3 regions of the Kluyvera fluvialis genome follow, and region 2 is predicted to be linked to each of the others. Evidence: predicted binding sites of a transcription regulator. Region 2 holds the regulator's gene; each other region holds the start of a gene.
The links. Region 2 encodes sigma-54, which starts transcription at its own class of promoters, with help from an activator protein. Its sites were predicted from a motif close to GTTGGCACANNTTTCGCTNT; they were not measured.
Positions count from the first base shown of each region.

Region 1: a site for sigma-54 is predicted at 2,982-3,001, ahead of norV (anaerobic nitric oxide reductase flavorubredoxin). Genes of this name have one in related genera too.
Region 3: a site for sigma-54 is predicted at 4,233-4,252, ahead of hydN (electron transport protein HydN). Genes of this name have one in related genera too.

Region 1 is NZ_AP046142.1:1,139,969-1,149,704, forward strand. Features, by position in the region: gene AC6I4B_RS05505 (HoxN/HupN/NixA family nickel/cobalt transporter) at 1-276, shown strand, start outside; gene norW (NADH:flavorubredoxin reductase NorW) at 364-1,497, opposite strand; gene norV (anaerobic nitric oxide reductase flavorubredoxin) at 1,506-2,933, opposite strand; gene norR (nitric oxide reductase transcriptional regulator NorR) at 3,123-4,640, shown strand; gene gutQ (arabinose-5-phosphate isomerase GutQ) at 4,637-5,602, opposite strand; gene mltB (lytic murein transglycosylase B) at 5,805-6,875, shown strand; gene AC6I4B_RS05535 (metal ABC transporter ATP-binding protein) at 7,103-7,780, shown strand; gene AC6I4B_RS05540 (metal ABC transporter permease) at 7,777-8,640, shown strand; gene AC6I4B_RS05545 (metal ABC transporter substrate-binding protein) at 8,650-9,528, shown strand; gene pncC (nicotinamide-nucleotide amidase) at 9,665-9,736, shown strand, end outside.
Region 2 is NZ_AP046142.1:541,168-550,903, reverse strand. Features, by position in the region: gene kdsD (arabinose-5-phosphate isomerase KdsD) at 1-871, shown strand, start outside; gene kdsC (3-deoxy-manno-octulosonate-8-phosphatase KdsC) at 887-1,453, shown strand; gene lptC (LPS export ABC transporter periplasmic protein LptC) at 1,450-2,025, shown strand; gene lptA (lipopolysaccharide ABC transporter substrate-binding protein LptA) at 1,994-2,548, shown strand; gene lptB (LPS export ABC transporter ATP-binding protein) at 2,555-3,280, shown strand; gene rpoN (RNA polymerase factor sigma-54) at 3,326-4,759, shown strand; gene hpf (ribosome hibernation promoting factor) at 4,782-5,069, shown strand; gene ptsN (PTS IIA-like nitrogen regulatory protein PtsN) at 5,126-5,614, shown strand; gene rapZ (RNase adapter RapZ) at 5,648-6,502, shown strand; gene npr (PTS phosphocarrier protein NPr) at 6,499-6,771, shown strand; gene mtgA (monofunctional biosynthetic peptidoglycan transglycosylase) at 6,870-7,583, opposite strand; gene arcB (aerobic respiration two-component sensor histidine kinase ArcB) at 7,814-9,736, opposite strand, start outside.
Region 3 is NZ_AP046142.1:1,128,707-1,138,442, reverse strand. Features, by position in the region: gene hypF (carbamoyltransferase HypF) at 1-1,457, opposite strand, end outside; gene fdhF (formate dehydrogenase subunit alpha) at 1,463-3,613, opposite strand; gene hydN (electron transport protein HydN) at 3,652-4,197, opposite strand; gene AC6I4B_RS05485 (LacI family DNA-binding transcriptional regulator) at 4,342-5,355, opposite strand; gene ascF (PTS cellobiose/arbutin/salicin transporter subunit IIBC) at 5,621-7,075, shown strand; gene AC6I4B_RS05475 (6-phospho-beta-glucosidase) at 7,103-8,527, shown strand; partial or broken gene AC6I4B_RS05470 (IS1 family transposase) at 8,653-8,721, opposite strand; gene AC6I4B_RS05465 (DUF1240 domain-containing protein) at 9,486-9,736, shown strand, end outside.

The DNA of each region.
Region 1 (9,736 bases), 600 kb from region 2:
GGCTGGGCGTTCAATAAGCCGCAGCGGAAGCTTTATTACAACATGACCATTACCGCCGCTTCTGTGGTGGTGGCGCTGTTTATTGGCGGGCTGGAAGCGCTGGGGTTGATTATGGATAAGTTCGCGCTGACCGGCGGGCCGTGGAGCGCGATTGCCGCGTTAAGCGATAACCTGGGGAATGCCGGTTTTGTGGTGATTGGCCTGTTTGCGCTGTGTTGGCTGGTGTCGATTGTGAATTACCGCTGGCGCAATTATGACGCGTTGGTAGTGCGTTAAGCCGGATGGCGGCTAACGCCTTATCCGGCCTACGGTTACGGTGGTGTTTATTGTAGGCCCGGTAAGCGCAGCGCCACCGGGCAAGTCTTAACTGGCGAGCGACTTCAACAAGCCAAACGCCTCTTTCATCCGTTCTTCGCTGACGACAAACGCCCGTAACTGCTGGTTTTCGTCGTAACCCTGCGCCAGCATCCCGTCGGCGCGCGTTTCAATTTTCCAGTTCAGATCTTGACGGCGGGTTTCACCGGCTAAATGCAGCGGCAGATCCGGCGTTTTCACCTTCACCAACATATTTGGCAGCTTCAGCTCACCGGGCTGACCCAGCATGTTCTTCGCCAGACACATCGCACTGAGCAAAATCGGTTGCAGGAACGGCATCACCGTACCGTTGATCTCCGCACAGTCGCCCAGCGCGTAAATATCCGGGTTGCTGGTTTGCAGCGTGCTGTTCACCTTCACCCCACGGTTAATCTCTAACCCCGCAATTCGCGCCAGCGCGGTTTCCGGGCGCAAACCGGTGGCGGCAATCACCGCATCAACATCAATATGGCGCTCACGGTCGAAGTGAGCGCGGATGCCGCTTGGCGTCTGCTCCAGCGACTGCAACTGGCTTTTCAGCAACAGATGAATCCCCATATCGGTTAAGCGGTGTTGCAGGCGGCTGCTGACTTCTGGCGGCATCAGGGAGGACAGAATGCTTGCGGAGTTATCCACCACTGTGACCGATTTACCCGCGCGGCAGAAGTCCATCGCCAGCTCGCTGCCAATCAGCCCCGCACCGATAATCAGCACCCGTTTGGCATCGTGCAACGTACTTTGCGCCGCGCCAAACTCTTGCTGGCTGTTGAGCGTCAGCATCAGATCTTTGCCAGGCACTGGCGGAACAATCGCCGCCGCGCCGGTTGCCAGCACCAGTTTGTCGTACTGCCACTGGTGGTTCTGGCTTTTCACCACATGCGCTTTGGCGTCGATGCCTGTCACCCAGGTCTGCGGGAACAGATTCAGGTTGTACTGCTCGGCAAATTCGCCCGCCGTTTGTAGCGTCAGGTCGGCAGCGGTTTGCCCCCGGCTGACCACGTGGCTTAAATCCGGCTTGTTGTACTCGTCGATGCTGTCGGCGGCAATGAGCGTCAATTTGACGCTCGCATCCAGCTTACGGATATTTTTTACCAACTGGCGCGCGGCGAAGCCTGAGCCAATAATGACAATGCCATGATTCATTTTGCCTCCTACGCTAATACGTCGAACACGTCTTTGCCGAGTGAGCATTCTGGGCACAGGAAGTTATCCGGTACTTCGCTCCACGGTGTACCTGGTTTAACGTCCTGAGTTGGCTCGCCTTTGGCGGGGTCATAAACCCACTGGCAAACCCCGCACTGCATACATGGGCCAAGATCGGCTTGCGTCGCGGGGCTGTTTTCTTGCGCCACCGCTGGGGCCGCACCCATTTCTGGCAGTGGCGCCAGCGCCCACTGGCGGGCAATATCGCGCCCGTGCTGACGGCACAGTTCCAGCGCGTCAACGTCTGGACGCCATTTGGCTTTCAGGCTCAACGACATTTCGAAACCCGCATCCTGCAAGCGGGTGGATAAACGGTCTACCGCGCCGCCGCTCCAGCCGTGTGAACCAAATGCGCTGGCGCGTTTATTGCGAAAACGCAGGCCGGTAATCTCTTCGACCAGGCCGGCAATTTTCGGCATCATCACGTTGTTCATGGTGGATGTCCCGACCAGCACCCCTTTAGAGCGGAAGACGTTAGTCAGGATCTCGTTTTTATCGCTGCGGGCGACGTTAAAGATTTTCACCGCCACGTTCGGGTCAACTTCGTTGATGCCTTGGGCAATCGCGTCCGCCATCATGCGAGTATTATTGGACATGGTGTCGTAGAAAATGGTGATGCGATCTTCCTGATAATCTGCTGCCCATTTCAGATACAGTTCCACGATTTGCGTTGGGTTGTCGCGCCATACCACACCGTGAGAGGTGGCAATCATATCGACCGGCAGGTTAAAGCCGAGGATCTCGTTAATTTTCGGCGTTACCAGGCGGCTGAACGGCGTCAGGATGTTGGCATAGTAGCGCTGGCACTGTTCGAACAGCTCAGTCTGGTCAACTTCGTCGTTGAACAGGCGTTCGTCACAATAGTGCTGGCCAAAGGCGTCGTTGCTGAACAACACCGCATCGCCGGTCATGTAGGTCATCATGCTGTCCGGCCAGTGCAGCATCGGGGTTTCAACGAAGATAAGCTGCTTGCCGTTACCGATATCCAGCGTATCGCCCGTTTTCACCACGTGGAAATTCCACTCTGGGTGATGGTGGTGGCCGTTGATAGAGTCGATAGCGTTAGCGGTGCAGTAAATGGGGGTATCGGGAATCTGCGTCATCAGCTCGGTTAACGCACCGGCATGGTCTTCTTCTGCGTGGTTAATGATGATGTAGTCGATGTCGGCAAGGTCGATTTCACCGCGCAGGTTTTGCACGAATTCACGGCTGAATTTATGATCGACGGTATCAATCAGCACATTTTTTTCTTCACGAATCAGATAGCTGTTGTAGCTGCTGCCACGCAGTGTTTTGTATTCCGTACCGTGGAAATCACGCACTTCCCAATCACGTTGGCCAACCCAATGAATGTTGTTTTTAACCAGAATAGACATAGCAACCTCAATCAATAATTCAGTGTTTCTCAAAAAGATGTATTGCTTATTGCAGGTAGTGTGCCAACTTTTTAATTCGTTGATTTGTATGGTTTTAATTGTTTTTATGCTATTTTGAATTGTCAAAATGACTATGCTTTTTATTGTCAATATGACACTATGCATTGTCAAAATGACTGTGAGGTTGCTATGAGCTTTTCCGTGAATGTGCTGGCAGGGATCGCCATTGAATTACAACGCGGAGTGGGGCATCAAGACCGTTTCCAACGGCTGATAACCACGTTACGCCAGGTGCTGGAGTGCGACGCTTCGGCGCTGCTGCGTTATGAGGCGCGGCAGTTTATTCCGCTCGCCATCGACGGGCTGACGCAGGATGTCCTGGGCCGCCGTTTCACGCTGGAAGGGCATCCTCGGCTGGAGGCGATTGCTCGCGCTGGTGACGTGGTGCGTTTCCCCGCCGATAGCGACCTGCCAGATCCTTACGATGGTTTAATCCCCGGGCATGAAAGCCTGAAGGTTCACGCGTGTATTGGGCTGCCGCTGTTTGCCGGACAAAACCTGATTGGCGCCTTGACGCTGGATGGCATGTCACCGGATCAATTCGATGTCTTTAGCGACGAAGAACTCAGGCTGATTGCGGCGCTGGCTGCCGGGGCGCTGAGCAATGCGCTGCTGATTGAACAACTGGAAAGCCAGAATATGCTGCCAGGCTCCGTCAGTAATTTTGAGCAAATTAAAGCGACGCAGATGATTGGCCTGTCGCCGGGTATGGCGCAGCTCAAAAAAGAGATTGAGATTGTTGCCGCTTCTGACCTGAACGTGCTGATAAGCGGTGAAACCGGCACAGGGAAAGAGCTGGTGGCGAAGGCGATTCATGAAGGTTCGCCGCGCGCGGTAAGCCCGTTGGTGTATCTCAACTGTGCGGCGTTGCCGGAAAGCGTGGCGGAAAGCGAACTCTTTGGTCATGTTAAAGGGGCGTTTACCGGGGCTATCAGCAACCGTAGCGGTAAATTTGAAATGGCGGATAACGGCACGCTGTTTTTGGACGAGATTGGCGAGCTGTCGCTGGCGTTACAGGCCAAACTGCTGCGCGTGTTGCAGTATGGCGATATTCAGCGCGTCGGTGATGACCGCAGCCTGCGGGTGGATGTGCGCGTGTTGGCGGCGACTAACCGTGATTTGCGCGAAGAAGTGCTGGCAGGGAATTTCCGTGCCGACCTGTTCCACCGCCTGAGCGTGTTCCCGCTTTTTGTGCCGCCGTTGCGCGAACGGGGTGAAGATGTGGTGCTGCTGGCGGGGTATTTCTGCGAGCAGTGCCGGTTGCGTCTGGGGCTGTCACGGGTGGTGCTGAGCGCGGGGGCGCGGGCGCATTTGCTGAGCTATGATTGGCCTGGCAACGTGCGTGAGCTGGAACATGCGGTGCATCGCGCGGTGGTGCTGGCGCGGGCGACACGCAGCAGCGGTGAAGTAGTGCTGGAAGCGCCGCATTTTGCTTTTCAGGATGCCTCGACGAACGTTGTGGCAGAAACGCCCGTACCGGCTCCACAGGTGCAGAGCCTGCGCGAGGCGACGGAGCATTTTCAGCGCCAGATGATTAGCCAGGCGTTGGATGAGCATCATCAAAACTGGGCGGCGAGCGCGCGGGCGCTGGAGACTGACGTCGCCAACCTGCATCGGTTGGCGAAGCGTCTGGGGCTGAAGGGTTAGAGAATCCCCGCCTGGTAGAAGTTTTGCAGGTTAATCGCGCCCACTAAACGGTGGGCGTCGTCCACCACCGGTGCGGCGCTGATTTTCAGCTTCATCAGTTGATCTTTGGCGTCGATAGCGCGCGCCTGGTCGTTCAGCGTTACGCCGCCTGTGGTCATTGCCGCGCTAACGGTATCAGCCAGCACACCGCCGTCTACCAGCCAGCGGCGCAGATCGCCGTCGGTAAAGACGCCAAGCACCTGTGCCTGATCATTGCATACGGCGACCATTCCCATCCCGGTACGGCTCAGTTCGAGCATCGCGTCCATTACGCTTGCGTGGTGCGACACCTGCGGCACGTCGGCGTCTTTGCGCATCAGATGATGCACACGGTTTAACAACCGTGCGCCCAGCGCTCCTGCCGGATGCGAGCGGGCAAAATCTTCCTCATTGAAACCGCGCGCCTGCATTACGGCGATCGCCAGCGCGTCGCCCATCATCAGCGTATTGACGGTGCTGGAGGTTGGGGCAAGGTGCATTGGGCAGGCTTCGCGTTCTACTGAGATATCCAGCACGGCATCGGCGGCGAGCGCCAGCGGTGAGTTGGCTTTGCCGGTCATCGCCAGCAGCACCACGGATTTCTCTTTTAAACGTGGGATAATGTGGTCTAGCTCTTTTGCGCCACCGGAATAAGAGATAAACAGCATGACGTCGCGGCTTTCGACCATCCCTAAGTCACCGTGCAGCGCTTCTGCCGGATGAACGAAGAACGCCGGTGTGCCGGTGCTGGCAAAGGTCGCCGCCAGTTTTTTGCCAATGTGACCGGACTTGCCCATCCCGGAGACAATCAGTTTGCCTTTGCAGTCGAGAATGGCTTGTGCAGCTTGCACAAAAGTCTCGTCAAGACGGTCGGGTAGGCGGCTGGCTTCCTGTAATTCCAGTAACAGGGCTTTACGCCCGGCGTCTAACAAAAAATCACTCATGACTTTCTCCGTTAATTAGCGCGTCACACGGTCCAATTTGCGCGGCGATGATAAAACATTCTTGCCGAACAGAGAATTGATTGAATCATGGATAGTACGCTGGCGGAGTTTTTTTTCCCGTCGAGGTGTTCGGTACTTCCTTGCAGCGTGGCGGATGCTTTACCATATTTAACTCTTGCTGATTTTGTATAACGGAAGTCCCATGTTGAAGCGTCGCGTTCTGGCTTTACTCCCTTTGTGTGTCCTGCTCGCTGCCTGTAGCAGCAAGCCGAAAACGGCTGAATCACCGGCAACAACCTCCGGCGGTTTTCTTCTTGAACCCCAGCATAATACGTTGATGCCAACCGGCGATTTCGCCAATAACCCGGCTGCCGAGCAGTTCATCAATAAAATGGTGAGCAAGCATGGATTTGACCGCCAGCAGTTGCACGAGATCCTCTCACAGGCAAAACGCCTGGATTACGTTCTGCGCCTGATGGACAAACAAGCGCCGACCAGCCAGCCGCCGTCAGGCCCGAACGGGGCGTGGCTGCGCTACCGTAAACAGTTCATTACCCCAGATAACGTGCAAAATGGCGTAGCATTCTGGAACCAGTATCAGGGCGCATTGCAGCGCGCTTCGCAGGTTTACGGCGTCCCGCCGGAAATCATTGTCGGGATTATCGGCGTCGAAACCCGCTGGGGCCGCGTGATGGGTAAAACCCGTATTCTTGATGCGCTGGCGACACTCTCCTTTAACTATCCGCGCCGTGCGGCGTACTTCTCCAGCGAGCTGGAAACCTTCTTGCTGATGGCGCGCGACGAAAAAGATGACCCTCTGGATCTGAAAGGTTCGTTTGCCGGGGCGATGGGCTACGGGCAGTTTATGCCGTCGTCCTATAAAGAGTATGCGGTTGATTTTAATGGCGATGGCCACATCAACCTGTGGGACCCTGAAGACGCTATCGGGAGCGTTGCTAACTACTTTAAACAGCACGGCTGGGTGAGCGGCGACACGGTGGCGGTGCAGGCAATGGGCCAGGCTCCGGGGCTGGATAACGGCTTCAAAACCAAATACAGCATTTCGCAGTTGTCGGCGGCAGGCTTAACGCCAATGCAGTCGCTGGGCAACCATCAGCAGGCTAGCCTGTTGCGCCTGGATATCGGCACGGGCTACCAGTATTGGTACGGGCTGCCGAACTTCTACACCATCACCCGCTACAACCGCAGTACCCATTATGCGATGGCGGTTTGGCAACTGGGGCTGGCGGTATCTGAGGCTCGCGGGCAGTAATTTCCCTCCTTTGCGCCTCTCCGTCCGGAGAGGCGATTGTTACATTTTGCATCATTTCCTGGCGTTTACATCCGCACGTTAATTTCATATTGTTATGTTATAACATCAATTAACGAGGTGGACATGTTGAGTACATTGTTTATGGCCTCCGGCACGGCCAGGCTGCTGTTGGCCTGTGTGTTGCTGGTGGCGCTGTGGCTGGCGGTTTGGTGGGCGGTCGCGCTGCCATGATTGAACTGGACAACCTGGTAGTGGGCTATGAAGGTGTGGCGATTACGCCAGCGCTGAGTGGCACGATTCATAAAGGCAGCATGACGGCGATTGTTGGGCTGAACGGCTGTGGAAAATCAACGTTATTGAAGACGCTGGCGGGCTTTATTCCGCCGGTGAGCGGCGTTGTGCGCTGGTCGCCATCGCGCCCGGTTATCGGCTGGCTGGCGCAGCGTCATGCGCTGGAGTCGCAGTTTCCGCTGATGGTGCAAGACGTCGTCAGCTATGGAGCATGGCCGCGCGTCTCGCTGCTGCGAAGTTTGCGTCGCGATTCCCGACGCCGCATAGATGCCGCGCTGGCGCGGGTGGGGCTGTCGGCGATGGCGAAAGCGCCTATCGAAGAACTTTCCGGTGGCCAGTTTCAGCGCATGTTGTTTGCGCGCGTACTGGTGCAACGTGCGCCGCTGGTGATGCTCGACGAGCCGTTTACCGGCATTGATGAAGCTACCAGCCGCGACTTGATGGGCGTGATTCTTGAAATGCACCAGCAGGGGCAAACCGTGCTGGCGGTGCTGCATGATAACCAACGCGTCGCGGAGTGCTTCCCTGAAACGCTCCTGCTGGCATCAAAGGATGCACGTTGGGGGGAAACCCCGGATGTCCTTGCCGCCTTTACTTCCGCGAGGCAGGCATGATTTGGCACACCTTCTTCCAACCGTTTATTGAATTCGGCTTTATGCGCCGCGCGCTGGTGGTGTGTCTGGCGTTGTCGCTAAGCACCACCATTCTTGGCGTCTTTTTACTGCTCCGACGAATGAGCCTGATGGGCGATGCGTTGTCCCACGCCATTTTGCCCGGTGTGGCGGCGGGCTATTTGCTCAACGGCATGTCCCTGCTAGCCATGACCGTCGGCGGCTTTATTGCCGGAATTGTCGTGGCGCTGGTGGCGGGCTGGGTGAGCCGCCGTACGCCGCTTAAAGAAGATGCCAGTTTTGCCGGTTTCTACCTTGGTTCGCTGGCGCTGGGGGTCACGCTAGTGTCGCTGCGCGGTTCTAATGTTGATCTGCTGCACCTGCTTTTTGGCTCAATTCTGGCGGTTGACAACGATGCTGCGCTGTTTGTGGTGAGCGTCGCCAGCCTGACGATTATCTGCATTGCGCTGTTTTATCGGGGATTAGTCAGCGAGGCGTTCGACAGCGCCTGGCTGCAAGTGAATGCGCGCTGGTTGCCGGTGCTGTTGCATGGCCTATTTCTGGCGCTGTTGGTGCTCAACCTGGTGGCGGGGTTTCAGGTGCTGGGCACGTTAATGGCTGTTGGCGTGATGATGCTGCCCGCCGTGGCCGCGACCTGCTGGGCGCGCACGCTGCCGAGTATTTTACTGCTGGCGGCGCTGATGGGCTGCGTGTGTGCTTGGCTGGGGTTGAGCCTGTCGTGGACGGCGAATCTACCGGCAGGGCCATCGATAGTCCTGACGGCCAGCGGCATCTTTTTTGTTTCGGTGTTTTTTGGCAAGCGCAGCCGGTTGACTGTCGGCTGGCGAAAATTAATAGGGTAAGGGGAAAAGATGAAACGAATGGGGATAGTTCTGGCGCTGGCATTAGGCCTGGTGGCGCAAGGAAGCATGGCGAAAACGCTGAATGTGGTGGCGAGTTTTTCGGTGCTCGGCGATATGGTGCAGCAGGTGGGGGGCGAGCATGTTCATGTTCACACGTTGGTCGGCCCGGACGGTGATCCGCACACCTTTGAGCCTTCGCCCCAGGATAGCGCATTGATAAGTCAGGCTGATGTGGTGGTCATCAACGGACTAGGGCTGGAAGGCTGGCTGGATCGGCTAATTAGCGCGTCGGGCTTTAAAGGGCAGCTCGTGGTGGCATCGACGGGGATAAAAACGCATACCCTGGAAGAAGACGGTAAAACAGTGACGGACCCGCACGCCTGGAACAGTGCTGCTAACGGCGCGCTGTATGCGCAAAATATTCTGCATGGCCTGGTGAAAGCCGACCCGGAAGACAGCGACGCGTTGAAGGCCTCCGGCGAGAAATATATTCACCATTTGCATGAGATTGACGGTTGGGCGAAGCAGCAATTTAGCAGCATTGCGCCGCAAAAACGCAAAGTGCTGACCAGCCACGATGCTTTTGGCTATTTCTCCCGTGCTTACGGGGTGACGTTCCTCTCGCCACAAGGGCTGTCGTCGGAGAGCGAAGCCAGTGCGGCGCAGGTGGCGGCGCTGATTAACCAAATTAAGGCTGACGGGGTGCATACCTGGTTTATGGAAAACCAGCTCGACCCGCGCTTAGTGAAGCAAATTGCCAGCGCGACTGGCGCACAGCCGGGAGGCGAATTGTACCCAGAAGCGCTGTCTAAACTGGGCGGTGTGGCTGACAGCTACACGAAAATGCTTCGCCATAACGTAGAGCTTATCGCTGCGAGCATGCGTTAAATCTCATGACTTTCGCCCCGATCCTCCGGGGCGAATCATTTCTGGAACCCCCTCGTAAAATCATCATCGCGTCCCCACATCTGTGCTGAAAGTGCTATCTTTGATGGCCTCTTTATCTGGCTTAAGCGGAGCAATGATGACCGATTCAGAATTAATGCAGCTGAGCGAGCAGATTGGGCTGGCGCTAAAGGCGCGCGGCGCAACGATG
Region 2 (9,736 bases):
TGCCGCCTGTGAGAAGATTTTCTACTGTGGCGGTAAAGTCGTGGTTATGGGGATGGGAAAATCCGGGCATATTGGGCGTAAAATGGCGGCCACCTTTGCCAGTACCGGAACATCGTCCTTCTTTGTGCACCCAGGCGAAGCCGCTCACGGTGACTTAGGCATGGTGACGCCGCAGGACGTGGTGATTGCGCTGTCTAACTCCGGCGAGTCTAACGAAATTCTGGCGCTGATCCCGGTGCTCAAACGACAACAGATTCCGCTTATCTGTATAACCAGTAAGCCGGAAAGCAGCATGGGGCGCGCGGCAGATATTCACCTCTGCGTGAAAGTCCCGCGCGAGGCGTGCCCGCTGGGGCTGGCGCCAACTACCAGCACCACCGCCGCATTAGTCATGGGCGATGCGTTGGCGGTTGCACTGCTGAAAGCCCGTGGCTTTACCGCCGAAGATTTTGCCCTGTCACACCCTGGCGGCGCACTCGGTCGCAAATTGTTACTGCGTGTTAACGATATCATGCATACGGGTGATGAAATTCCGCATGTTAGCGAGGACGCTTCACTGCGCGACGCGCTGCTGGAAATTACCCGTAAGAATTTAGGGATGACGGCTATCTGCGATGACAATATGCAGATTAAAGGGATATTCACCGATGGTGACCTGCGCCGCATCTTCGATAACGGCGTTGACGTGCGCAGTCTCGGTATTGCCGATGTGATGACACCTGGTGGTATTCGTATTCGTCCAGGGATGCTGGCAGTCGATGCGCTGAACCTGATGCAATCACGTCATATCACCTGTGTGCTGGTTGCCGATGGCGACCATCTCCTGGGTGTGATACATATGCACGACTTACTGCGCGCAGGCGTAGTGTAATCAAGGATATAAAGAATGAGTAATGCTGTCGCCTCGGTCGCTACCTGTTACGGCCCGGTGAGTCCACAATTTATTGCCCGGGCGGAGAAAATCCGCCTGTTGATCCTCGATGTTGACGGGGTGCTTTCCGACGGCCTTATTTATATGGGCAATAACGGTGAAGAGCTGAAAGCCTTCAACGTGCGCGACGGCTACGGTATTCGTTGCGCCCTTACCTCAGGTATCGATGTGGCGATTATTACTGGGCGAAAAGCTAAACTGTTAGAAGACCGTTGCGCTACGCTTGGGATAACCCATCTTTATCAGGGGCAATCCGATAAACTGATAGCCTACCGCGAGCTGCTCGCCACGCTGAATCTTCAGCCGGACGAAGTGGCCTACGTCGGCGATGATCTGATTGACTGGCCGGTGATGGCTGAAATCGGCCTTAGCGTTGCGGTCGCCGACGCGCACCCGCTGCTCTTGCCGCGCGCCGATTACGTCACGCGCATTGCCGGTGGCCGTGGCGCGGTTCGTGAAGTTTGCGACCTGCTACTGCTGGCGCAAGGCAAGCTGGATGAAGCCAAAGGGCAATCGATATGAGTAAAACCAGACGTTGGGTTATCATTTTGCTAGCACTGGTGGCGCTGGTGCTGATCGGCCTTAATCTTGCCGATAAGGACGACAGCAGCCAGGCGGTTATCAATGCCAACGATCCAACCTACAAAAGCGAACATACCGATACCGTGGTGTACAGCCCCGAAGGCGCACTCAGCTACCGGTTAATCGCCGAACATGTGGAGTATTTTTCCGATCAGGCGGTGTCATGGTTTACCAATCCGGTACTGACAACCTTTGACGCCAATAAGGTGCCAACCTGGTCGATTAAAGCCGATAAAGCCAAGCTGACCAACGATCGCATGTTGTACCTCTACGGGCACGTTGAAATCAACGCGCTGACAGAAGACGCACAACTGCGTAAGATTACGACAGATAATGCCCAGGTAAACCTGACAACTCAGGACGTATCCTCGGACGATCTGGTGACGTTATACGGAACAACATTTAATTCCAGCGGCCTGAAAATGCGCGGCAATTTACGCAGCAAAACCGCCGAGCTGATTGAAAAGGTTAGAACCTCTTATGAAATTCAGAACAAACAAACTCAGCCTTAAGCTGGCTCTCGCCGGTTCCTTGCTGGCCGCCAGTCTGCCTGCAATGGCGCTTACCGGTGATACCGATCAGCCGATTCATATTGAATCCGATCAGCAGTCGCTGGATATGCAGGGTAACATCGTCACTTTCACCGGTAACGTCGTGGTCACCCAGGGCACTATCAAAATTAATGCCGATAAAGTGGTCGTGACTCGTCCGGCGAACGAAAAGGGCAAAGAAGTGATCGACGGTTATGGTAACCCGGCCACGTTCTATCAGATGCAAGACAACGGCAAACCAGTAAAAGGCCACGCGTCGAAAATGCATTATGAATTGCAGAACGATTTCGTGGTACTAACGGGCAACGCCTACCTGGAGCAGCTAGATAGCAACATCAAGGGCGACAAAATTACCTACCTGGTGAAAGAGCAGAAAATGCAGGCGTTTAGCGACAAAGGCAAACGCGTCACCACCGTACTGGTTCCGTCGCAGATTCAGGACAAATCCAAAAGTCAGGCCCCGGCCCAGAAAAAGAGTAACTAATTCGTTATGGCGACATTAACTGCAAAAAATCTGGCGAAGGCCTACAAAGGCCGCCGCGTGGTAGAAGATGTCAGTCTGACCGTCAACTCCGGTGAGATTGTGGGCCTGCTTGGGCCAAACGGCGCGGGTAAAACCACCACCTTCTACATGGTAGTGGGTATCGTGCCGCGCGACGCGGGTAATATCATCATTGATGATGAAGACATCAGCCTGCTGCCGTTACACGCGCGTGCGCGTCGTGGTATTGGCTATCTGCCGCAAGAAGCGTCTATCTTCCGTCGCCTGAGCGTTTACGACAACCTGATGGCGGTGCTCCAGATTCGTGACGATCTCAGCAACGAACAGCGTGAAGATCGCGCGAAAGAGCTGATGGAAGAGTTCCACATCGAGCACCTGCGCGACAGCCTGGGTCAGGCGCTTTCCGGCGGTGAACGCCGCCGCGTTGAAATCGCCCGCGCACTGGCGGCAAACCCGAAATTTATCCTGTTGGATGAACCGTTTGCTGGCGTTGACCCTATCTCGGTTATCGACATTAAACGTATTATCGAGCACCTGCGCGACAGTGGCCTCGGTGTGCTGATAACAGACCACAACGTTCGCGAGACATTAGCCGTGTGCGAACGCGCCTATATCGTTAGCCAGGGGCACCTGATTGCCCATGGAACCCCGCAAGAGATCCTACAAGACGAACATGTTAAACGCGTGTATCTTGGGGAAGACTTCAGACTCTGATAGGGTAATGGTTACCGACGTTAGCGGGAGATATTCGTTCTGAACATGAAGCAAGGTTTGCAATTAAGGCTCAGCCAACAGCTTGCCATGACGCCGCAGTTACAGCAGGCCATTCGCCTGTTGCAGCTGTCTACGCTGGAACTTCAGCAGGAACTCCAGCAGGCGCTGGAGAGTAATCCCCTGCTTGAGCAAACCGATCTTCACGATGAAGTAGAGACTCAGGAAACCGTCGATAACGAAACGCTGGACAGCGTTGACGCATTAGAAAAACCGGATATGCCTGAAGAGCTGCCGCTCGACGCCAGTTGGGATGAAATCTACACGGCAGGTACGCCTTCTGGAACGGGCGTCGATTACCAGGATGACGAGCTGCCGGTTTATCAGGGCGAAACGACCCAGACACTTCAGGATTACCTGATGTGGCAGGTGGAACTCACCCCGTTTACCGATACCGACCGAGCCATTGCGACTTCAATCGTTGATGCCGTGGATGACACCGGCTATCTCACCGTCACGCTTGAAGATATTCGTGAAAGCATTGGCAATGACGACATCGGTCTTGATGAAGTTGAAGCGGTGCTCAAGCGGATTCAACGCTTTGATCCGGTCGGTGTGGCCGCTAAAGATCTGCGAGACTGTTTGTTGATCCAGTTGTCGCAATTCTCCCCTGATACCCCGCGTATCGACGAAGCGCGGCTAATTATCAGCGATCATCTCGACTTGCTTGCCAACCATGACTTCCGCTCGCTGATGCGCGTTACGCGTCTGAAAGAAGATGTGCTCAAAGAAGCTGTCGATCTGATCCAGTCATTAGATCCCCGCCCAGGTCAGTCGATCCAAACCGGTGAACCGGAATATGTCATTCCAGACGTACTGGTACGCAAGGTCAACGATCGTTGGATGGTAGAGCTTAACGCCGACAGCATTCCGCGTTTGCAGATAAACCAACACTATGCGGGGATGTGCAACAACGCCCGTAACGATGCCGACAGCCAGTTTATTCGCAGTAATCTTCAGGACGCAAAGTGGCTGATTAAAAGCCTGGAAAGCCGCAACGATACGCTGCTACGCGTTAGCCGCTGCATCGTTGAACAGCAACAGGCTTTTTTCGATCTTGGCGAAGAATATATGAAACCGATGGTGCTGGCGGACATCGCCCAGACCGTCGAGATGCATGAGTCCACCATTTCGCGTGTTACCACGCAGAAGTATTTGCATAGCCCACGAGGCATTTTCGAGCTTAAATATTTCTTCTCCAGCCATGTGAGCACCGAGGGCGGCGGCGAAGCCTCGTCCACGGCGATTCGTGCGCTGGTTAAGAAGTTAATTGCCGCGGAAAACCCCGCGAAACCACTGAGCGACAGTAAACTGACCACCCTGCTCTCTGAACAGGGTATCATGGTGGCCCGGCGCACCGTTGCAAAGTACCGAGAGTCTTTATCCATCCCGCCGTCTAACCAGCGTAAACAACTGGTCTGACTCTACTGATAAGGAAGACACTATGCAGCTCAACATCACTGGACACAACGTCGAAATTACCGATGCGATGCGCGAATTTATCAATGCGAAATTCGTTAAGCTCGAACAGTATTTCGAGAGGATCAATCAGGTCTATATTGTGTTGAAAGTGGAGAAATTGACGCACATCTCGGATGCTACATTGCACGTTAATGGGGGCGAACTTCATGCCAGCGCGGAAGGGCAAGACATGTATGCCGCCATCGACGGTTTGATCGATAAACTGGCGCGACAGTTAACCAAACACAAAGATAAACTAAAACAACATTGATTGTCCGAGCGGTCGCCCGGAATGCCCGGCATAGCGGGCGACGCTTAGGTGAAATTATGACAAATAATGATTTGGCTCTACAACTGAGCAATGTCCTTAACCAGGAATGTACCCGCAGTGCTGTGCACTGTCAGAGTAAAAAACGTGCGCTGGAAATTATCAGCGAGTTAGCCGCTAAACAGCTCAGCCTGCCACCGCAGGTGGTGTTTGAAGCGATTCTGACGCGTGAAAAAATGGGCAGTACCGGCATCGGCAACGGCATCGCCATTCCTCACGGCAAGCTGGAAGAGGATACGCTGCGTGCGGTCGGCGTTTTTGTACAACTGGAAACCCCGATAGCCTTTGATGCCATCGACAATCAGCCTGTTGATTTACTGTTTGCTTTACTGGTTCCGGCAGACCAGACCAAAACCCACCTGCATACGCTGTCTCTGGTGGCGAAACGTCTGGCGGATAAAACCATTTGTCGCCGCCTGCGCGCTGCGCAGAGCGACGAAGAGCTGTATCAAATCATCACCGATACGGAAACCAACGATGATGCTTAATGGACATCACATCGTACTGAGGAGAAACGGTACATGGTACTGATGATCGTCAGCGGCCGCTCTGGCTCAGGCAAATCCGTCGCCCTGCGAGCGCTGGAAGACATGGGTTTTTATTGTGTCGATAACCTTCCGGTCGTGCTGTTGCCTGAATTGGCAAAAACGCTCGCCGACCGCGAAATATCGGCCGCCGTCAGCATTGACGTGCGTAACATGCCGGAGTCCCCGGAAATCTTTGAACGGGCAATGGAAAATCTCCCGGAGAACTTTTCCCCACAGTTGCTGTTCCTTGATGCCGACCGTAATACTCTGATTCGCCGCTACAGCGACACCCGCCGTTTGCACCCACTCTCCAGCAAGAATTTGTCGCTGGAAAGCGCCATTGATGAAGAGAGCAATCTGCTGGAGCCGCTGCGTTCCCGCGCTGACCTGATTGTTGACACCTCTGAAATGTCCGTCCACGAGCTGGCAGAAATGCTGCGTACCCGTCTGCTGGGTAAACGCGAGCGTGAGCTGACGATGGTGTTCGAATCTTTCGGCTTCAAACACGGGATTCCGATTGATGCCGACTACGTCTTTGACGTGCGTTTCCTTCCAAACCCGCACTGGGACCCAAAACTGCGCCCAATGACCGGCCTCGACAAGCCGGTGGCGGCGTTCCTCGACCGTCACACCGAAGTGCACAACTTTATTTACCAGACTCGCAGCTATCTTGAGCTATGGTTACCGATGCTGGAAACCAATAATCGTAGCTATTTGACGGTAGCGATTGGTTGTACCGGCGGTAAACACCGTTCGGTGTACGTTGCCGAGCAGCTGGCTGACTACTTCCGCTCACGCGGTAAGAACGTGCAGTCTCGTCATCGCACGCTGGAAAAACGTAAATCATGACCGTAAAGCAGACCGTTGAAATCACCAATAAGCTGGGTATGCACGCGCGCCCAGCGATGAAGCTGTTTGAACTGATGCAAGATTACGATGCGGAAGTGTTGTTGCGTAACGACGAAGGCACCGAAGCGGAAGCCAATAGCGTGATTGCGTTGCTGATGCTGGATTCTGCCAAAGGCCGCCAGATTGAAGTGGAAGCCACCGGCCCGCAGGAAGTGGAAGCGTTAGCGGCGGTGATTGCGCTGTTTAACGCTGGGTTTGACGAAGACTAGCCACTATGCCTGATGGCGCTGCGCTTATCAGGCCTACGATGTGCGAACTTGTAGGCCGGATAAGGCGTTTACGCCGCCATCCGGCAGTAGCTCACCGGTTAATACAGCTTATTCTCACGCATAAATTCGTCCCCGCCCAACTGGCGCATCTGGCGTAAAATCCACACCTGACGGCTGCGCACATATCCCGATGGCGCATTCGCCTTAAAACGCAGAGGATTCGGCAACACAGCGGCCAGCAGCGCGGCTTCCGCCATCGTCAGCTGACTTGCCGGTTTATGGAAATAACGTTGCGACGCGGCTTCCACGCCAAATACCCCATGGCCAAACTCTGCAATATTAAGATACACGGTCAGGATCCGTTTCTTGCTCCAGACCGTCTCAATACCCAGCGTTAATCCCGCCTCCAGCCCCTTACGCAGCCAACTACGACCATCCCACAGAAACAGATTTTTCGCAGTCTGCTGCGACAGCGTAGACGCCCCGCGAATGCGGTTCTCGTTCCGCTCGTTGTGCGCCAGCGCTTTCTCAATGGCTGAGACATCAAAACCCCAATGATCCGGGAATTTCTGATCTTCAGCGGCAATAACCGCCAACCCCATCCACGGCGAAATCGCATCCATACCGACCCAATCCGAATGCGCAACGTAGCTAAAGTTTCCCGTAAACCAAGCGCTGACCTGACGCTCAATCATCACTGCGGAGAATGGAACCGGTAAAATATTGAATACCGCAATGCCGCCACCCCAGATTAGCACCAGCAATAACAACAGCCGCACTACCAGACGTTTTAGCCACACGACTCTTTTCAAAGCCTTCTTCCTCACGCTAACCCTCTGACGCCGATTAATATTTTTGATTAAGCCGCTATGCTTCACACATTTCACTGATTCACGTAACAAACAATTTAAGATTTGCTATCTTATTGAGCGAGCAATCGTATTTCAGGTTGTGTCATAAAACAGAATCATGCCAATCATCTGACGCAGCCACCCGTTCCCTGGTGTTGGCGCAGTATTAGCGCACCCCGGTCAAGCCGGGGTCATTTTTTATGGGCATTCGCTACCCACGCTTTGAGTAACGCCACATCCTGCTGCCACTCGGTTTTCATCTCTTCAACCCATTCACCAACGTTATCCCACCAGGCAGGGAGATCCGGTGACTGAATTTGCTGTCCAAGCTGTTGCAGATGACGCAGGCCAACCGAACCCGCTGCCCCTTTAATTTTGTGCCCTTCATCCACGATGCCTTTCTGGTCACGCGCGGTCAGATTAGACTCCAGCACCGCCAGATACCCCGGCATCATCTTCTCGAACACCGCCAGGCCATCGGTAATCAGTTTTGGCCCTACCAGTTCGAGGTACTGCTCCAGCATTGGAATATCCAGCAACTGCTGCGATTTGCTTTGATCGACAGGGGTCACGGTGATCTCCTCTTCATCTTCAGCGGTATCCCAGTACTTTTTAATCATCGCCGTCAGGGCCGGAACCGACAGCGGCTTGCTCAGCACATCATTCATGCCCGCATCGAGATACTCTTTTTTATCCTTCAGAACGTTAGCGGTTAGCGCCACCAGCGGCGGCAGGTCATCAGCGTGGTATTTACGGGTCAGCTCACGCGCGATATCCAGCCCAGTCATATCCGGCAGTTGAATATCCAGCAGCACCAGGTCGTATTCGCCGGGGGTAAACATCTCCAGCGCGTCTTTCCCGGTCATCGCGACATCCACGCTGTTGCCCAGTTTTTCCAGCACCGAGCGAGCCACAATCACGTTCAGTTCGATATCTTCTACCAGCAGGACGTGTAGCGCTGGCAGCGGCATTTCATTGTCTTCAAACGCATCTTCCACTTCTTCTGCCACCGCCGGAGCATGAACCGTCAGAGTAAAGGTAGAGCCGTGACCAGCCTGGCTTGCCACTTCGATATCGCCGCCCATGCTTTTCGCCAGACGGCGCGAAACCGCAAGCCCAATTCCCGTGCCGGTGGCAGGTTTGCCGCCTTGGCTGTCTTTCACCTGATAATACATGGCGAAGATTTTGTCCTGCTCTTCCTGCGGAATACCGATACCGGAGTCTTCAACCTCAAAGTGCAGCATATCGCCCGCGTCGTAGCGTATGCGTACCACCACGCTGCCCTGCTGGGTAAATTTCACCGCATTGCTGATCAGGTTCCACAAAATCTGTCGCAGACGCGTGCCGTCGGTAATCACTTTGTGCGGCAACGGTAGCGTGGGTTCCATCACGAAGCGCAGCCCTTTTTGCTGCGCCTGTAGTCCAGACAGGTTTTCGAGGTCAGCCAGGAAGCCGGTGAAGTCAACAGGCTGGTTATCCAGTTGCACTTTACGGCGTTCCATTTTGTCCATATCGATAATATCGTTAAAGATATTACCCAGCGTCACCGCCGAAACGTGGATGGTTTTCAGGTATTTCTCTTGCTCAGCGGTCAGGTTGGTGTCGAGCAAAATACGGCTTAAGCCAACGATGCCATTCAGCGGGGTACGCAGTTCATGGCTGATGGTCGAGATAAAGGTGGTCTTATCACGGCTGGCGCGTTCGAGCGCGTCCTGATAGCGCTTACGCTCGGTAATGTCGCGACCAAAGCCCATCAAACCATGACGTTTACCGACACGGTCGTAGTACGGCACTTTACGAATTTCAAAGCAGGCTTTGCGCCCGTCTGGATAATCCAGCCACTGTTCATAGGTCAGAGAGACATTGTGGCGGAAGACTTTCTCATCGGTTTCAATCACCTTCGCGGCGGCCTCTGGGGTGTAAACCTCTTCAGGATGCAGGTGAATCAGTTGCTTTTCGCTTTTGCCGGTCAGCAATTCCATTGCGCGGTTACAGCCAGAAAACTCTTTATCTTCATTACGATAGAAAACTAAATCCGGTGAAGCATCGAGGAAAGAACGCAGGAAAGAGGACTGTTGCTCAAGGCGAATCTGCGTTTCTTCACGCTCCTGCAC
Region 3 (9,736 bases), 590 kb from region 2:
TTGTGCTCGGCAAGACAGGCGGCGATATGCGCATGATGATGCAACACCTGCTGTTGCGGTAATTCGCTAGCGGCGGCCCATTGGCTTGAACGATAGCCTGCGTGAAAATCCGACACCACCGCCTGTGGGGTGAAGTCGTAAATCGCCTGCATCAAACGCAGCGCCCGCTGCCACTGAGTTTCTACGCCGTCGTCGGTCAGGTCGCCAAAATGCTGGCTCAATACCGCCTGGCTATCGCGCACCAGACAAAAGGTGTTTTTCATATCCGCCCCCAGGCACAGCATCGGCGGCACATCGTGAAAACCCGACGGCAGCGGTAGCGCGTCCGGCACATAACCCCGCGAGCGGCGCAGCATTTCACCGTTTTGTCGCAGCACAGAGTCATCCATGCGCTGAACAATATCGCGGTTATGCAGCAAAAAACCGTCGGCAATCTGCCGGAGATCCGCCAACGCCTGTTCGTTGCTTAACGCCGGTGGCTTGCCGCTTAAATTGCCAGAGGTCATCACCAGGGGGCGCGCCAGCGCTTGCATCAGCAAATGCTGTAGTGGGTTGGCGGGTAACATCACCCCCACTTCCGCCAGCGCCGGCGCAATGGCTTCACATACGCCAGCTACCTGCGATTTATCCACCAGCACAATCGGTGCGGCGGGTGTTTGCAGCAACGCGCGCGCCTGCGGCGGCAAGCCGTCGGCATTGGCGAGCATCACCGCAAGCGGTTTGGCCGGGCGATGTTTACGCGCGCGAAGTCTTGCCACCGCCTGCGGATTACCGGCATCACAGGCCAGATGAAAACCGCCAATGCCCTTCACGGCGACAATTTCGCCTGCGGCAAGCGCATCAACCGCCGCCTGTAACGCCGCCTCTTTTTCTTGCTGTTCGCCCGCGCGATGCCAGGTCAGCCACGGGCCGCACTCGGCGCAGGCCACCGGCTGAGCATGAAAACGGCGGTCGTAGGGATTGAGGTACTCCGCCTCACAGCAAGGGCAAAGCGGGAACGCCGCCATCACCGTCAACGGTCGGTCGTACGGCATGGCGTTAATAATTGTAAAGCGCGGCCCACAGTGGGTGCAGTTGATAAACGGGTAGCGGTAGCGCCGCTCCTGCGGGTCGTTCATCTCCGCGAGGCAAGCCGGGCAAGTTGCCGCATCGGGGACAATTTGTGTGCTCATCGCCCCCGCGCCGCTCTGGCGAATGACAAAATCGGTGGGGAGCGTCGGCCAGTTAAATGGCTCAACATGAGTGCTATCAATGCGCGCAAGCGGCGGGCAGTGCTGATGAAGTGCGGCAATTATCCCAGCTGAGTCATCGCCAAGCAGGCGCAGCAGCACCCCGGCGCTGTCATTACAGACATCGCCCAGGCAACCGCGCTGTTGCGCTAACTGCCAGACAAAGGGACGAAACCCCACCCCCTGAACTTTGCCGCAGATACGAATCTGCACACCGTTTGCACGCATGATAATTACCCGGCTACCGCCGCTTTCAGGCGCGTTTTCATGGCCTGATAGCTTTGTAGCGCATAGTTTTCGGCCCAGTTTTGATCCTCAATGGCCTCAATCTTCACCGCACAGTATTTGGTTTCCGGCGTTTTGGAGATAGGGTCGAGGTTGTCCTGAGTCAGTTCATTACAAGCGCCAATCCACCATTGGTAGGTCATGTAGACGCTGCCGAGGTTGATACGTTCGCTCACGTTGGCGCGGCTAATCACCTTGCCGCGACGCGAAGAAACCCACACCAGTTGTTTATCGCTCACGTTCAGTTGTTGCGCATCGCGCGGATGAATCTGCACAAAGCCGGGTTCATCCGCCAGCGATTGCAGCGCCGCGCAGTTGCCGGTCATTGAACGGCAAGAGTAGTGCCCCACTTCCCGCACGGTACACAGCACCAGCGGGAATTGTTCATCAGGGCGCTCGGCGGGCGCACGCCACGGCGCGGCAAACAGATGGCCTTTGCCGTCCGGCGTCGCAAACTGGTTGCCCTCGTACAAATACGGCGTGCCTGGATGGTCGAGCGTTGGGCATGGCCACTGCACATGGCCCATTTCACCCATTTTTTCGTAGGTGACGCCAAAGAACAGCGGGCACAGCTCGCGCATTTCGTCCCAGATTTGCTGGTTATTGTCGTAATGCATCGGGTAGCCCATTTCGCTGGCGATAAGGCTGATAATTTCCCAGTCGCGCTTGACGTTACAGGTCGGCTCGATGGCTTTTTCGAAACGCTGGAAGCCACGGTCGGCACAGGTAAAGACGCCGCCATGCTCGCCCCAGGAAGTGGCGGGCAGCAGCACGTCGGCCTGTTCGGCGGTTTTGGTCATAAAGATGTCCTGCACCACCACAAAGTCGAGCGCGTCAAAACCTTTGCGCACCAGGCCTAAGTCGGCCTCGGTCTGTAACGGATCTTCGCCCATGATGTAGTAGGCTTTCACTTTGCCTTCCAGCGCCAGATGCGGCACTTCGGTAATCCGCACGCCCACTTTGTCGTCCATCAGGCTGGCGTCAATACCCCAGGCGTGCGCGAATTTTTCCCGCACGGCGGCGTCGGTGACATCCTGATAGCCAGGGAACTGGTTCGGCAGCACGCCCATATCACACGCGCCCTGCACGTTGTTTTGCCCGCGAACAGGACCAACGCCGACGTTTTCACGCCCCAGATTACCGGTCAGCAGCGCCAGCGTTGCCAGCCCTTTAACGACATCGACCGCCTGACCAAACTGCGTGACGCCCATCCCCCACATAATGGTGGCTGACGGCGCTGCCGCGTAGGTGCGCATCGCCTGGCGGATTTGCGCCGCCGAAACGCCGGTTAGCTCCTCAACCGCTTCTGGCGCGTACTCTTTCACCACCTCACGCAATTCTTCAAGCCCGGAGGTGTAACGCGCCACGTATTCTTTGTCGTACAGTTCTTCTTCCAGCAGCACATGCGCGAAGGCGTTCACCAGCGCCATATTGCTGCCGTTACGCATTTGTAGATGCTGGTCTGCGATACGCGCGCTTTCAATGCGGCGCGGGTCGCAAACGATAATTTTGGCCCCTTTGTCGCGGGCTTTGATTACCCGGCGCGCCACAATAGGGTGCGAGTCGGCGCAGTTGTAGCCAAAAATCAGCAGGCAGCGTGAGTTTTCGATATCGCTGATACCGTTGCTCATCGCCCCGTTGCCCAGCACGTCTTGCAGCCCAGCCACCGATGGGCCGTGGCAGACACGCGCACAGCAGTCCACATTATTGGTGTGCAGTACGCCACGGGCGAATTTCTGCATCACATAGTTCGTTTCATTGCCAGTGCCGCGCGATGAACCGGTGGTCATGATCGCGCGCGGCCCGTAGTGGGCTTTAATCTCGCCCAGGCGTTTCGCGGTATAGCGAATTGCCTCATCCCAGCTCACAGGCGTGAATTTGCCGCCCTTTTCATAGCGGATCATCGGCTGTGTCAAACGGGGCGTCAGCAGTTGAGTATCGTTGAGAAAATCCCAGCCGTAATAGCCCTTCAGACACAGTTCATTTTGGTTGGTTTTACCATCGGCGGCCTCGGCGCGGATAATTTTACCGTTATCGACAACCAGCTTCAGTTTGCAACCTGCTCCACAGTAGGGGCACACACTCGTGATTTTTTTCATCAGTAACAGACCTGTTAAATGAGAAATTAAGGGACAATTTAAAGAGAAATAGCGGCAGCGCCGTCCAACGCAGCGCGGCGACGTTTTTCTGCACTCAGTTGTTCTAGCTTGCTGCGGTCAACGCAGAACAGCGCATGCGTTGGACACGCTTCCATACAGGCGGGGCCTGCTTCGCGGTGGAAGCACAGGTCACACTTGTTGGCTTCGGCTTTTTCAGCGCGCACTTTAAGTCCTGCGCCGCTGTCGCGAATGACCGGACGCACCACCACTTCCATCGCCCCGTACGGGCAAGCCACTACGCAGGTTTTACAGCCGATGCAGCGTTCCTGCATGACGTGGATAAACCCTTTGTCGCGGCTAATTGCACCGTTCGGGCAGACATTAGCGCACGGTGCGTCTTCGCACTGGCGGCAAGCGGTGGCGGTAGAAACATTAACGCCTTTAATAACGTGAATACGCGGCAGGAAAGATTGCGGCGTGAGGGCGGCGCAGTCCTGATCCTCCTGGTGGGAAACCACACATGCAACTTCGCAGGTACGGCAGCCAATACATTTACTCGCATCAGCAATGATGAAACGGTTCATCAACTTCTCCAGCAATGACAGTGAATACGCGGGAGAATGCATTATTCGAGCCAACTTTTAGTTCATTGATTATTAATACTATTTTGGAAAGGGCGCGGCAGAGAGGCGTGTCATCGTCACTAATGACGATGACAGTTGACGACGTCAGCGGGGTGTCAGGGCAATCATTGATTCACGTTCAATCAACTCGCCAGGGAAAGTCTGTTGATATTTAAAATCCCCACCATCGAGCATAAAAATAAGCCGATTAATGGTTTCTTTAATCATTTCCGTTACCGGAATACGCACGCTGGAAAGCGACGGAATAATATACGGCGCCAGCGCGATATCATCAAAGCCAATAACCGATACCTGCTGCGGAACCGTTATTCCATGAGCGTGAAGGCGCTTTATCGCCCCAACCGCCATATCATCATTACTGGCAACCAGCGCGCTAAAAGTGACCTGCCGTTCGCGCAGCGTATCTACCCCGGCAGCACCGGTCGCAGGAGTCCATTTACCTTCAACAATCAGCTCATTACGCACCGTAATGCCGTGCTTAGTCAACGCGTCTTTATAGCCAGAAAGTCGCTCAATACCGGTGGGGGAATCCAGTGAACCGGTAATAAAAGCAATATCCCGATGACCGAGGCTAATTAATTTTTCTACCGCTTGCTGGCTCGCCGTTTTTTGATCGCAATAAACACAGTGGCTGCTATTACGGCGCAAGCGGCGGTTAATCACCAGCACCGGGCGCTGCTGCTGCTCAATAATATCGTCAATATCATCGACGCTCAGAAAACGGGGATAAATAATAATACCGTCGCAGCGTAAATCGAGCAGGTACTGAATCGCATCCCGCTCCTCCTGGGCGCTGTGTTTACCGTCGGCCAGAATCAGCCGCCGCCCCTGATCTTCAGTCATGCAGGCGGCGTGATACAACAACTCACTGAAGTAAACCCCGTGGTACAGCGTGTTCGTCACCACCAGCCCCAGGGTTTGCGTCTTTTTGGTCGCCAGGTTACGCGCCAGCAGATTTGGCCGGTAGCCGCTCTCCTCGATGGCTAAAAACACCCGGTCTTTTGTCTCCTGGCTGACATACCCATTGCCCGATAGCACCCTGGATACGGTGGCTTTCGAGACACCCGCCCGCTGCGCCACCTCCAGCATCGTCGTCATGATTCATATCCTTAAGAAATCGTTTGGCATGAGTGTACTTCACCATTTGGCTATTTTCAGCAACTGCCAGCGCGCTGAATAAATCGCCCACGGCCTTTCTTGTGATCGGTTTCACGAATAATTAATAAACAAAATTTAGATCTTGCTGGTTAAAAATAAACACATCATGATTTTGTGGAACCGGTTTCCTATGCAACGTTTCATCACCGCGATTCATCCGGCGTTGAGCGACAAGTACCCTACTGATAAAACAGGATAAAATCCGATGTCTAAAAATTATGCGGCTCTGGCGCACTCGGTAGTCACCGCGCTGGGCGGTGTCGAAAATATCACCGCCGTCACGCACTGCATGACCCGCTTACGCTTCGTGCTGAAAGACGACACCCGCGTAGACAGCGCAACGCTGAAAAGCCTCAGCGGAGTGCTGGGCGTGGTACGCAATGAAAACCAGTGCCAGGTGATTATCGGCAATACCGTTTCTCAGGCCTACCGCGAAGTGGTCAGCCTGTTGCCAGCCGACATGCAGCCTGCCGTACCGGTCGGCAAACCTAAATTAACCCTACGCCGCATCGGCGCGGGGATCCTCGATGCGTTGATCGGCACGATGTCACCGCTGATCCCGGCGATTATCGGCGGATCGATGGTCAAGCTGCTGGCGATGATCCTTGAAATGTCCGGCGTGCTGCCAAAAGGTGCGCCGACGCTAACGATTTTAACGGTGATTGGCGACGGGGCGTTCTTCTTCCTGCCGCTGATGGTCGCGGCCTCGGCTGCGGTCAAATTCAAAACCAATATGTCGCTGGCTATCGCCATCGCCGGGGTACTGGTGCACCCCAGTTTTATTGAGCTGATGGCAAAAGCGGCGCAGGGCGAGCACGTCGAGTTTGCGTTTATTCCAGTTACCGCCGTGAAATACACCTACACCGTGATTCCCGCGCTGGTCATGACCTGGTGTCTTTCGTATATCGAACGCTGGGTCGATAAAATTACCCCTGCGGTGACTAAAAACTTCCTCAAACCGATGCTGATCGTGCTGATTGCCGCCCCGCTGGCAATCTTGTTGATTGGCCCTATCGGCATCTGGATCGGTAGCGCAATTTCAGCGCTGGTGTACACCATCCACGGCTATCTGGGCTGGCTGTCCGTCGCCATTATGGGCGCGCTGTGGCCGCTGCTGGTGATGACCGGGATGCACCGCGTCTTTACGCCCACCATTATTCAAACCATCGCTGAAACCGGCAAAGAAGGCATGGTGATGCCATCGGAAATTGGCGCCAATTTGTCACTCGGCGGTTCATCGCTGGCGGTGGCCTGGAAAACAAAAAACCCAGAACTGCGCCAGACGGCGCTGGCGGCAGCGGCTTCGGCGATTCTGGCTGGTATTTCTGAACCCGCGCTATACGGCGTAGCGATACGCCTGAAGCGCCCGCTGATTGCCAGCCTGATTAGCGGTTTTATCTGCGGGGCTGTCGCGGGTATTGCCGGACTAGCCAGCCACTCGATGGCGGCTCCGGGGCTGTTCACCAGCGTACAGTTCTTTGATCCGGCAAACCCGATGTCCATCGTTTGGGTGTTTGGTGTGATGGCGCTGGCGGTGGTGTTGTCGTTTGTGCTGACGTTGATTCTCGGCTTTGAAGATATCCCGCCTGAACAGGCCGCCGCCGAGGCGCGCCAACGCCAGTCCACGCCGAATACCGATATTAATGCAGCAGGCATTTAATTATTTTTCAGTAAGTTGAGGTAACGCATGTCCACATTTCCGCAAGGATTTCTCTGGGGTGGCGCACTGGCCGCCAACCAGGCCGAAGGGGCTTATCGCGAAGGCGGAAAAGGGCTGACAACGGTCGATATGATCCCCCACGGCGTTAACCGGCTGCCGGTAAAACTGGGGCAGGAAAAACGCTTTACGCTGCGTGAAGACGAGTTTTACCCCAGCCACCAGGCCATCGATTTCTATCATCGCTATAAAGAAGATATCGCCCTGATGGCGGAGATGGGCTTTAGCGTGTTCCGCACGTCCATCGCCTGGAGTCGTTTATATCCTAACGGCGATGAATTGACGCCAAACCCTGAGGGCATCGCCTTTTATCGCGACCTGTTTAGCGAGTGCAAAAAATACGCTATTGAGCCGCTGGTCACGCTGTGCCACTTCGATGTGCCGATGCATCTGGTCACGGAATACGGCTCCTGGCGTAACCGCAAAATGGTCGAGTTTTTCACTCGTTATGCGCGCACCTGTTTTGAGGCGTTTGACGGGCTGGTGAAATACTGGCTGACGTTCAATGAAATCAACATCATGCTGCATAGCCCGTTTTCCGGTGCGGGGCTGGTGTTTGAAGAAGGTGAAAATCAGGATCAAGTGAAGTACCAGGCCGCGCACCACGAACTGGTGGCAAGCGCGCTGGCGACCAAAATCGCCCATGAAGTTAACCCGCAAAATCAGGTCGGCTGTATGTTGGCGGGCGGCAATTTTTACCCATACTCCTGTAAGCCAGAGGACGTGTGGGCGGCGCTGGAAAAAGACCGGGAAAACCTGTTTTTTATTGATGTGCAGGCTCGCGGTGCGTATCCGGCCTACTCTGCCCGCGTGTTTCGCGAAAAAGGCGTGGTGATTAAGCGCGAAGCCGACGATGCCGAGATTTTGAAAAACACCGTCGATTTTGTCTCTTTCAGCTATTACGCCTCGCGCTGTGCCTCGGCGGAGATGAACGCCAATAACACCAATGCGGCAAATATTGTGAAATCGCTGAAAAATCCGTATATCGAAGCCAGCGAATGGGGCTGGGGCATTGACCCGCTCGGCCTGCGCATCACCATGAATATGATGTATGACCGCTACCAGAAGCCGCTATTCCTGGTAGAGAACGGTCTTGGCGCGAAAGACGTGGTTAACGCCGATGGACAGATAGATGATGATTACCGCATCAGCTATTTGCGCGAACATATCCGTGCGATGGGCGATGCCATTGAGGACGGTATTCCGGTTATCGGCTACACCACCTGGGGCTGTATCGATCTGGTGGCGGCATCGACCGGCGAAATGAGCAAACGCTACGGGCTGGTATACGTAGACCGTGATGACGCAGGCAATGGCACGCTGGCGCGCACGCGCAAAAAGTCGTTCTGGTGGTATAAAAAAGTAATTGCCAGCAACGGTGAAGATTTAGCGTAACTTGCACTGACAGACAGCGCTGACCTGGCGCTGTCTGTCAGTAATAAATACCGAACCCCGTCAGCCCGCCCTTCCATTCCCCGACTTTCCATTCGCAGCCGATCCTTTTTTGGTAATAACTCCAATTAGTAGAACATGTATTTTTCAATGAAGGCACCGATGACTTTTTCATGCAACTCAACAGAGCGTGAGAAAAATTCAAAAGTGGACATCATGCACTAATTCAACCAATTAGAGGCATCACCGATTTCAGAGACGTCTTTATATTGCTCTTTCTTCCCGTCGCGGGATATTTTTATATATTTGCATTATTGCTCCTGTTTTCGCTATTTACTTTCAATCTCGCGAAGTTGTGGTACAAAGTGATAAATATTGTCTGGGGTATTGTTGCCTTCTTATTCGCAATTCAACTATTCATAGCGAGTTCCATTCATATCTTGAATGGTTATGACTCGTGTGGGCAAAAAGGTCTATTTTCAGGCGCTGACTATGTAAAAAATCCCAAAATGTATGAGCGGTTTGAATACCATCCTGAAAAGGATAAATCCGAGGATGAAAAAAACAGGACGTCATCATGACAAATTTCGTCAGGCAGAGGCAGGAAGGACAAGTGCAGGACGCTTTCTGTTATTTGCCCACGATAGTTGTTTCCCGAATCTATGGAGGCAGGAATGCCTGAGTTAAATAAACAGAATCCATCATGGGCGGATTACCTGGGTGATACCCTGAGCGGTAAGGTGCCCATCAATCAGTTGATACCGCAGCATCCTTCATCGCAGTGGGTTTTCTTATTACTTGGGCGCTGGATGAACTGGATAAGAAATATCATTTGTCGGATGAATTGATTTCAGCAATTAGAGAAGGTATGAGGACGCAGGTCGAAATCGAAAAATGGAATTTTGAACACACCAGCCCATTTACGTATGGCCTGATGAATACACACTGGTAAGGATATGTCATGTCTGGAAAACGAGAGAATCAGGAGCGCATGGCAAGGCGGGCATTGACCAATATCTCAGTAAAAGTGAGGCTGACCGCATTATTTTTATTTAGTTGCACTACTGCTGCAACCGTTTTTATCTTTACAGTCGGCGGTTCTGAGCTTGCCGATATACTATATAAAAAAGACGTTGTTTACTATGACTGGAAAACTATACCGCTTTTCCTTTGGCTTCCGGCATTTTTTTATGCTGATATTCTTATTGTTGC